One region of the Streptomyces sp. 2P-4 genome, then DNA from elsewhere that is predicted to be linked to it. Evidence: riboswitches for the same ligand, from Rfam matches in the RefSeq annotation. Region 1 holds a riboswitch; each other region holds the start of a gene.
The links. Region 1 has a riboswitch for cobalamin ahead of MUK52_RS10310 (ribonucleoside-diphosphate reductase subunit alpha). Riboswitches for the same ligand answer to the same signal wherever they lie in the genome.
Positions count from the first base shown of each region.

Region 2: linked by a shared signal. The riboswitch ahead of MUK52_RS00985 (ABC transporter substrate-binding protein) and the one ahead of MUK52_RS10310 (ribonucleoside-diphosphate reductase subunit alpha) in region 1 are both predicted to bind cobalamin.
Region 3: linked by a shared signal. The riboswitch ahead of MUK52_RS07065 (ABC transporter substrate-binding protein) and the one ahead of MUK52_RS10310 (ribonucleoside-diphosphate reductase subunit alpha) in region 1 are both predicted to bind cobalamin.
Region 4: linked by a shared signal. The riboswitch ahead of MUK52_RS09170 (energy-coupling factor ABC transporter permease) and the one ahead of MUK52_RS10310 (ribonucleoside-diphosphate reductase subunit alpha) in region 1 are both predicted to bind cobalamin.

Region 1 covers NZ_CP095011.1:2,472,232-2,474,422, reverse strand. Annotated here, with positions in the region: gene MUK52_RS10310 (ribonucleoside-diphosphate reductase subunit alpha) at 1-1,155, opposite strand, end outside; cobalamin riboswitch at 1,303-1,425, opposite strand; gene MUK52_RS10305 (Uma2 family endonuclease) at 1,602-2,186, shown strand.
Region 2 covers NZ_CP095011.1:205,762-207,952, reverse strand. Annotated here, with positions in the region: gene MUK52_RS00985 (ABC transporter substrate-binding protein) at 1-980, opposite strand, end outside; cobalamin riboswitch at 1,023-1,203, opposite strand; gene MUK52_RS00980 (class I SAM-dependent methyltransferase) at 1,325-2,074, opposite strand; gene MUK52_RS00975 (ATP-grasp domain-containing protein) at 2,156-2,191, opposite strand, start outside.
Region 3 covers NZ_CP095011.1:1,708,981-1,711,171, reverse strand. Annotated here, with positions in the region: gene MUK52_RS07065 (ABC transporter substrate-binding protein) at 1-1,059, opposite strand, end outside; cobalamin riboswitch at 1,293-1,466, opposite strand; gene MUK52_RS07060 (helix-turn-helix domain-containing protein) at 1,719-2,191, shown strand, end outside.
Region 4 covers NZ_CP095011.1:2,196,602-2,198,792, forward strand. Annotated here, with positions in the region: gene MUK52_RS09165 (flavodoxin family protein) at 1-640, opposite strand, end outside; cobalamin riboswitch at 937-1,131, shown strand; gene MUK52_RS09170 (energy-coupling factor ABC transporter permease) at 1,161-1,853, shown strand; gene MUK52_RS09175 (energy-coupling factor ABC transporter substrate-binding protein) at 1,859-2,191, shown strand, end outside.

The DNA.
Region 1 (2,191 bases):
CTTGGTGTAGGCGGCGTCGAACTCCTCGCCGTACAGGTCGACCAGCTCGGGGACGTCGGACGGGGAGAACAGCGACCACTCGCCGTCGGCGTTCACGCGGCGCATGAACTCGTCGGGGATCCAGTGCGCGAGGTTCAGGTTGTGCGTGCGGCGGGCGTCCTCGCCGGTGTTGTCGCGCAGCTCCAGGAACTCCTCGATGTCCGCGTGCCAGGTCTCCAGGTAGACGGCGGCGGCGCCCTTGCGGCGGCCGCCCTGGTTCACGGCGGCGACGGAGGCGTCGAGGGTCTTCAGGAACGGGACGATGCCGTTGGAGTGGCCGTTCGTGCCGCGGATCAGGGAGCCGCGGGCGCGGATGCGCGAGTACGACAGGCCGATGCCGCCGGCGTGCTTCGACAGGCGCGCCACCTGGTGGTAGCGGTCGTAGATCGAGTCGAGCTCGTCCAGCGGGGAGTCCAGCAGGTAGCAGGAGGACATCTGCGGGTGCCGGGTGCCGGAGTTGAAGAGGGTGGGCGAGGACGGCAGGTAGTCCAGGCGGCTCATCAGCCGGTAGAGGGAGGCGACTTCCTCGACGGCGGCGGCGCTGTCGTCGGCGGCGAGGCCGCAGGCGACGCGCAGCATGAAGTGCTGCGGGGTCTCGATGACCTGGCGGGTGATCGGGTGGCGCAGCAGGTAGCGGCTGTGCAGGGTGCGCAGGCCGAAGAAGCCGAAGCGGTCGTCGGCGCCCTCGGCGAGGGTGTGCTCGACGAGCGCGTCGAGGCGGCTCGCGTGGAGGCGGACGAACTCGGCGGTGCGGTCGGCGATCAGGCCCTCGCGGTGGCCGACCTCGACGGACGCGGAGAAGGAGGTCGAGCCCTGGCTCGCGGCCTCCTCGGCGACGGCGACCGTCAGCAGCCGGGCGGCGAGCCGGGAGTACGCCGGGTCCTCCGAGATCAGGCCGGCGGCGGCCTCGGTGGCCAGCCCGCGCAGCTCGGCCTCGTCGGCGGCGGCGCTGCGGCCGCGGAGCGCGGCGGCGGCGACACGGCCGGGGTCGGTGTCGGGAAGGTCGGCGGTCAGCTCGGTGAGGGTGCGCAGCAGCGCGGCCCCGGGGCCCCCGGCCTCAGCTCCGTGGTCGGACGGGTCGGACTCGGCGCGCGGTGCGGAAGGCGCGATGGTCACGGGGGGAGCTCTCCCTCGCTCGGCTCCGGGGCACCGGCGGTGCGGGCGCGAGCGGGCGCGCGCGGGCAGGGCCCGGCAAGGGCGGCACCGCGCGTCGTCCGCAGGCCCTACCGCGAGGCCCGGACGTGGTCGGCACCCGGTTCGGTCGAGCCGGGCGCACTGTCGGCAGGTCGTCGGACTTCGGTGACACCGATGGGTGTACTTCATACCGTTGCGGGACAGTTCCGGATTCCCACCGGATTCCCCTGCGGCGACAGCGAGGATGAGCATACATGTGGTGGGCGCCCTCTGTGTGACCCCCTAGATGTTGTGTCTGCCTTCGCTGAGCGTGTCCTCACAGCTCCAGTCGGTAGGTGAGGGGCGTCAGCTCCGCCGAGAGTGCCGGACGGGGGTGGGCGCCCGGCGCTATCGTCGGAAGCAGCACCGCCGAGGAAAGCGAGCGAGGCATGACCGTGATGGCTGACCGCCCCCAGATCCTGACCGAAGAGTTCGAGACCCTCGCCCGGATAGCAGCCCGCGAGATCGAGGGGTTGCGTCTGGAGTTGATCGGCGGGAAGTTGGGGGTCAAGGCGATGCCGGATGGGGATCACGACCGGATCGTCGTGTGGCTCGCCCGCATCTGCATGCAGCACCGGCCCGAGCAGTGGCTGCACGTCGAACGCGGACTGAAGGTCGACCAGTACCGGTCGGGTCGCGCGCGCCCCGACGCCTCGATGGCGCCGGATGGCGCTTTCGAGGGTCAGGGGGAGTGGGCCGATCCGGCCCCGGTCCTGATGGTCGTCGAAGTCACTTCGTACGATTCCGACACGGACGGGCGCGACCGCAAGGAGAAGCCCCGCGCGTACGCAGAGACGGGCATCCCCGTCTTCGTCCTGATCGACCGGGACAACTGCCTGGTGAGGGTCCACAGCGAGCCCGACGGGCAGTTGTACGAGACCGTGCGCACCGTCCCCTTCGGCAAGGACGTCGAGCTGCCCGACCCGGTCGGTTTCTCCTTCTCGACCGAGCCGCTCAAGGACTGGGTGCGCTGAGGCCA
Region 2 (2,191 bases), 2.3 Mb from region 1:
CGCACGCCGACGAGGGTGGCGGTCAGCGGCACCACCACGAAGCGCTTGTTCCGGATCGCGGGCACGTCGGCGAGGGCGGGCTGGGAGAGCAGGAAGTCCTTCTTCTGCTGCACGCTGCCGGCGTCGGCGTAGTCGTAGATGGCGATGACCTCGGGCCTGCGCTCGACGACCTGCTCCCAGGAGACGTCGCCGAAGACCTCGTCGAGGTCGGAGAAGATGTTGCGCCCGCCGGCCAGTCTGATGATCTCGGTGCCGAGGCTCTTGCCTCCGGCGGTGAACGCCGACTTGTCGCCGCTGTCGTACACGAACACGGGCACGGCCGGGGCGCCCTCCACGGCCTTGCCGGTCTTCTCGACGCGCGCCCGCAGGTCCGCGACGAGGGCGTCGGCCCGGTCCCTGACGCCGAAGATGCCGCCGATGGTGCGGATCTCCTCGTAGGCGTCCTCCATGGACACCTGCTTCTTCCCGCAGTACTCGCGGTTGAGGTAGGTGTCGATGCCGGCGTCCGCGAACGCCTTGCGGGAGCGGCCCTCCTTCTCGGCGAAGGCGCTGCCGTAGCCGCCGTACACGAAGTCGGGCTCGGCGTTGACGACGGCCTCGAAGGAGGGCTCCTTCGGCGCCAGCTGCTTGACGGCCTTGAAGTCCTGCTCGTACTGCGGCAGGACCGGGGAGTCGGGGAAGGCGGTGCCCACCATGCGGTCCTTCAGGCCGAGCGCCAGCATCAGCTCGGCCGGGTGCTGGTGGATGGTGACCGCCCGGGCGGGCGGCCTGTCGTAGGTGGTGCGGGTGCCGCAGTTGTCGACGGTGAGCGGGAAGCCCGCCGCCGGCGCGGCCGCGGGCTTGCCGTCCTCCCCGGCCGGATCGGTGCCGCCGCCGCAGCCGGCGGCCAGCACCGAGACCAGGGCGGCGGCCGCCGCCGCGCGCAGGGCGCGGCGGTGCGACGGGCGGGTGGACGGGGGGAACTGCAGGGAGCCGGGCATGCCGACGTACACGTAGAGCCTCCTGGGGAGTCCGCGCTCCTCGGAACGGGCCCGCGACTGGCCAGTTTCCTGACTCCCGGATCGGCGCTCCCCCCGCCTTCCCACGCGTGCGCGCAGTGGCTCATGAGGGGACCGCTCCCCGGTCACAGTGGCGGGACCGTGCCGGAATCGCACCGGCTTCCTGTCTCCCGTCGCGGCGATGACCTGGCGATATTACATTCCGGTCACTTGGGCGTGAAAGGGCGCACGCGCCGGGGCTTGCGCCCTGAGCGTGCGCCCCTCAGCTGACGCCCCTGCCCGCCGGGCCGGTGCCGCGGGCCCGGCCGCCCGGCCACCCGGCCCGGTCAGCGCGGCCGGTACGCCCGTACGATGAGCCGGTCCGCGTCCTCGTCGTACGGGCGGCCGTCGAAGCCCCCGAACACCTCGACCCGTTCGAACCCCGCCGCCACGGCCATCGCACGCAGCTCCACCGCGCTGTACACGAACCACACCAGGCTCGCCCGGGTCACCCGCTCGCCCCGCACCAGCACCCAGTCGCTGCGCAGCCGCGCCCAGTCGTCCAGCACGCTGTCGGTCTGCACGAGCAGGCCGCCGCCCCGCCGGACCACCTTGGGCGGCACCACCCGGCGGGCCAGGATCTCCTTCCCGGCCACGTCCAGCAGCAGGCTGCCGCCCGGCCGCAGGCAGTCGTGCATGGTGCGCATCGCCCGCGCGTTGTCCGCCGGGTCCTCGAAGTAGCCGAAGGACGTGAACATGTTGAGGACCGTGTCGAAGGCGCCCGGGGCCGTGTAGTCCCGCACGTCGGCCCGTACGTACTCCGCCTGCGCGCCCGCTTCGGCGGTGAGCTTCCGGGCCCGTTCCAGCATGGCCGGACTGCGGTCCACGCCGGTGGTGCGGTGGCCGAGGCGGGCCAGCGGGACGGTGAACACCCCCGGCCCGCAGCACAGGTCGAGGACCCGGCCGCCCGGCGGGAAGGAGAGCAGGGGGGAGGTTGCCAGCAGCTCCTCGGCCTGGGAGAAGCGCTCCGGCGGGAACAGGAACTCGTAGAACTCGCTCCAGAAGTCGTCGTCCTGGAATCCACCCGTGTCGGCCATGGCGTGACGGTCTTCCTTCCTCGTGGGCGGGGTTGCCCGCAGGGGTCCGGTCGAGCGGCGGGAAGCGGCGGGGCCGGCCGGTCAGGCACCGCCGCCGCCCGCCGCGGCCTGCTCTCC
Region 3 (2,191 bases), 760 kb from region 1:
CACCGCCTTCAGCTGCCCGTACCGGCTGTCGGCCTTGACCGCGTCGGCGGTGGACTTCCACTTCTGGTCGGCGATCCAGACCGGGGCCTGGCCGGCCTTGGCGTACACGGCCTCGAAGTTCAGCTGCATGCCGCCGGTGCCTGCCTCGCCGGCCCACGGGTAGGTGCCGCCCGCGTCCTTGATCAGCCGGGCGGCGTAGCTGCCTCCGGCGGGCATGGACCACGTGCCCTGGTACATCGTGCCGGGCAGCACCTCGACGGGCTTGCCCGCCTTGGCCGCCTGGGCGCCCTTCTCCGCGACCTTCCGGTAGTCGCCCTCGATGGTGTCGAACACCTCGCCCGCCCGCTTCTCGGCGCCCGTGAGCGCGGCCATCGCCTTGACCCACTCGGCCCGGCCGAGCGGACTGGCCTCCAGCCACTCGGCGTTGGCGACCACGGCGATGCCTGCCTGGCGGAGCTTCGGGTACTGCGGGTCGTCGGTGCCCTGGGTCATGAGCACGTCCGGCTTCGCCCCGATGACGGTTTCGGCGTTGAGCGTGCGGTCCTTGGCGTACTCGGTGACCCTGCCCGCCTTCACCCGCTCGATCACCTGGGCGGAGGAGATGTTCGCGCTGCTCGCCACTCCGGTCAGGACGTCCAGGGTGCCGGTCTCGGTCAGCAGCGGCAGGTGGGTCGTCGAGGCGGAGTACAGGCTCCTGACGGGCACGGTGACCTGCTGCGCGGACGCCAGTTCACCGGTCAGCTCCGGCTTGGGAGCACCGCACTTGACCAGCACGTACGACTCGGGCTTCCCCTTGGGGAAGGGCTCCTTCACGGTGAGGACCTGGTAGCTCTTCTCGTACCGGAGGGTGAAGTTCTCGGCGTGCTTCACCGTCGACTTCACCGGGAAGTAGTCCTTGGCCGGGTCGAAGTCCTTGATGCACCCCTCACCCTCGGCCCGCGCCTCGGGGCCGGCTGTCGTGCCGGCGTCGCCGCCGCAGGCGGTGAGCGTGAGGGCGGCGGCGACGAAGGCCGCCGCGGTGGCCCGACGGCGGCCGGGCATGACGGATCGTACGGACAAAGTGACTCCTGGTGGCGTTCGTCGGCCGCGCGTGAGGGCACTGCGGTGCGCGGATGCGGCGTGGGGGAAGGAACCCGCAGGGGGTCAGAACCCGGGGAAACGGGACTGTGGGTGAAGCCGGTCAGGCCGGTCGGGCCGGTCAGGCCGGAGCACGGGCAGCACGGGGCCGCCTCCGCACGAACGCAGGCACACGGGTGCCACCGCCTCTCCCGGGGAAATCCGCCCCTTGCATCGAGGTGCGACGGCGTGAGTCTCCTGACTCGGGATCACAGCTTCTCCGGCCTTCCCACCCCGGACGGGGCGGTGGCCTGGGGCGGAGTCGCTCCCCCTACACAGTGGCGGTACCGTGCCGGAATCCCACCGGCTTCCTCGTTCCGCCGTCGCTTGACGGACGGAAGCATCGCAGACCGCCCGCCGCCCCGCCAGACCCGCCCCTGTGCGTTCAGCCACAGGGCACGGCAGTTCAGGACAGGGCGGGGCGCACGGCATCGAGCTCCGGCCGCCCCACCGGTCGGACCGTCGTGATCCAGTACAGGGGCCCGTACGGTGCGTCAGCGTACGGGCACATTCGGTGGACGGTACGGCGCGCCGGCCGCCACCCTGGGTGCTGTCGATCGCGGGGATACGACCTGTACGTACGGACCTGGAGGTGGCCGCGGATGACGACGCACGCCGAGGCGGGCGACAACGACGACCTGGTGGCGTCCTGCGAGACGGAACGGGAGCCCGGCCCCTCGGACAGTCTGCGGACCTTCGGAGCCGTCGTCCAGGCCCTGCGCGAGCACGCGGGCCTCAGCAGGGTGCAGTTCGGGGAACTGGTCCGCTTCTCCCGGCACACCGTGGAATCGGTGGAGCTGGGGCGGCGGATGCCGGACGAGTCGTTCGTCGACCGCGCCGAGGAAGCCACGGGAAACACGGGCGCGTTGAGGAAGGCCGCCCCGCACCTGAGCCGGGGCGACGCAGGGCTCGCCGCCTGGTTCCGGCAGTGGGCGCGGCTGGAGAAGACGGCGGTGAGCCTGTGCACGTACGAGTGCCGGCTGGTGCCGGGTCTTCTGCAGTCGGAGGACTACGCGCGCGCCGTGTTCGAGGGAACCGTGCCGGTGGTGCCGGACGACCGGCTGGCGGACTTCAT
Region 4 (2,191 bases), 280 kb from region 1:
TGAGCAGCGCCGCGAGGTGCATGAGGTTCCACGACATGAAGGCGGTGTTGCGGTTGGTGAAGTCGTTCTCGGGGCCGCCCGATCCCGGGTCCAGGTAGGAGGGGCCGGGCCCGGCCTCGCCGATCCAGCCGGCGTCGGCCTGCGGCGGGATCGCGTAGCCGAGGTGCTGGAGGCTGTACAGGATGTTCATCGCGCAGTGCTTGACGCCGTCCTCGTTGCCGGTGACGAGCGCCCCGCCGACCCGGCCGTAGTAGGCGTACTGGCCGTGCTCGTTCAGCAGGGAGGAGCAGGCGTAGAGGCGCTCGATCACCTGCTTCATGACGGAGCTGTTGTCGCCGAGCCAGATCGGCCCGCACAGGACCAGGATGTCCGCGTCCATGACCCGGCTGTACAGGACGGGCCACTGGTCCGTCTCCCAGCCGTGCTCGGTCATGTCCGGCCAGACGCCGGTGGCGATGTCGTGGTCGACGGCGCGGACGACCGAGGTGCGGGCGCCGGCCGACTCCATGACGGCGCGGCTGCGGTCGATGAGGCCCTCGGTGTTGCTGGTCTCCGGCGAGCGCTTGAGCGTGCAGTTGACGAAGAGGGCGGTGAGGTCGGAGTAGTCGTACGGGTTCGCGGTGTCGGGTTCGGCGGCCACGGCTCCACCCTGCGCGGCCCCCGCCGGCCCCGCCAGCGGACGGCACCCGTCCGGGGGGCGGGCCCGTTCCGCGGCTCCGGCGCACGCCGGTGGGAGCACGGCGGCGGAATCACGCCGGGCCGTGCGCCGGGGGCTCTCCGGGGGACCGAACGGGCGCCGCAAGGGCGGAAACACGCGGCGGAACGGCGGCTCCGGCTGCTCCCGGAGAGCGCGTACGCCGCCGGACGGCCCGGAAGCGGAATCCGGCTCGGGCGTGCGCTCGCCCACACCGGCTTGTTCCGGGTCCGTGCGGGCCATTAGGGTCAGCGGGCCTTGGTGTTCGGGAAACCGGTGGAAGACCGGTGCGGCCCTCGCCACTGTGAACGGGAAGTCCGGCTCCACTCCTGCGGGAAGCCACTGGGCGGCGCGGGGTGATCCGCACCGCCCGGGAAGGCGGAGCCAGGGCGGCATGACCCGTGAGCCAGGAGACCGGCCGGGGCGTGCTGTCCATCCACGAGGTGCTGGAGAGGTCTCCCCACACATGCACATAGCCGAGGGGTTTCTGCCCCCGCTGCACGCGGCCGCCTGGGGCGCCGCGTCCGCTCCCTTCGTCGTCCACGGCGTCCGCGCACTCACCCGCGAGGTGAAGGAGAACCCGGAGAGCACCCTGCTCCTGGGCGCGTCCGGAGCCTTCACCTTCGTCCTTTCCGCCCTGAAGATCCCCTCTGTGACGGGCAGTTGCTCGCACCCGACGGGGACCGGGCTCGGGGCGATCCTGTTCCGGCCGCCGATCATGGCGGTGCTCGGCACGATCACCCTGCTCTTCCAGGCGCTGCTGCTCGCGCACGGCGGCCTGACCACCCTCGGCGCCAACGTCTTCTCCATGGCGATCGCCGGCCCGTGGGCGGGCTTCGGGGTCTACCTGCTGCTGCGGCGGTCCGGCGCCCCGCTGATGGTGTCCGTGTTCTTCGGCGCCTTCACCGCGGACCTGGTCACCTACTGCGTCACCTCCGTGCAGCTGGCGCTCGCCTTCCCCGACCCGGGCAGCGGCGTCGCCGGCGCCCTCGCGAAGTTCGGCGGCATCTTCGCCGTCACCCAGATCCCGCTGGCGGTCAGCGAAGGCCTGCTGACGGTCCTGGTGATGCGGCTGCTGATGCAGTCCAGCAAGTCCGACCTGGTCCGGCTGGGCGTCGCCAAGCTCGCCGGCCGCTCCGACCGGAAGGCGGCGGCGTGATGGGCATGAGCCGGAACGCGAAGATCAACACCCTGCTGCTGCTCGTGGTCGCCGCCCTCGCGGTGCTCCCCCTCGCGCTGGGCCTCGGCGAGGGCAGGGAGGAGCCGTTCGCCGGCGCCGACGCCCAGGCCGAAGCGGCGATCACCGAGCTCAGGCCCGACTACGAGCCGTGGTTCACCCCGCTGTACGAGCCGCCGTCCGGCGAGGTCGAGTCGGCCCTGTTCGCCCTCCAGGCGGCCCTCGGCGCGGGCGTCCTCGCCTACTACTTCGGGGTGCGCAGGGGCCGCCGCCAGGGCGCCGCGGCCGCGGCGGCCATCGCATCGGGCACCCCGGGCGAC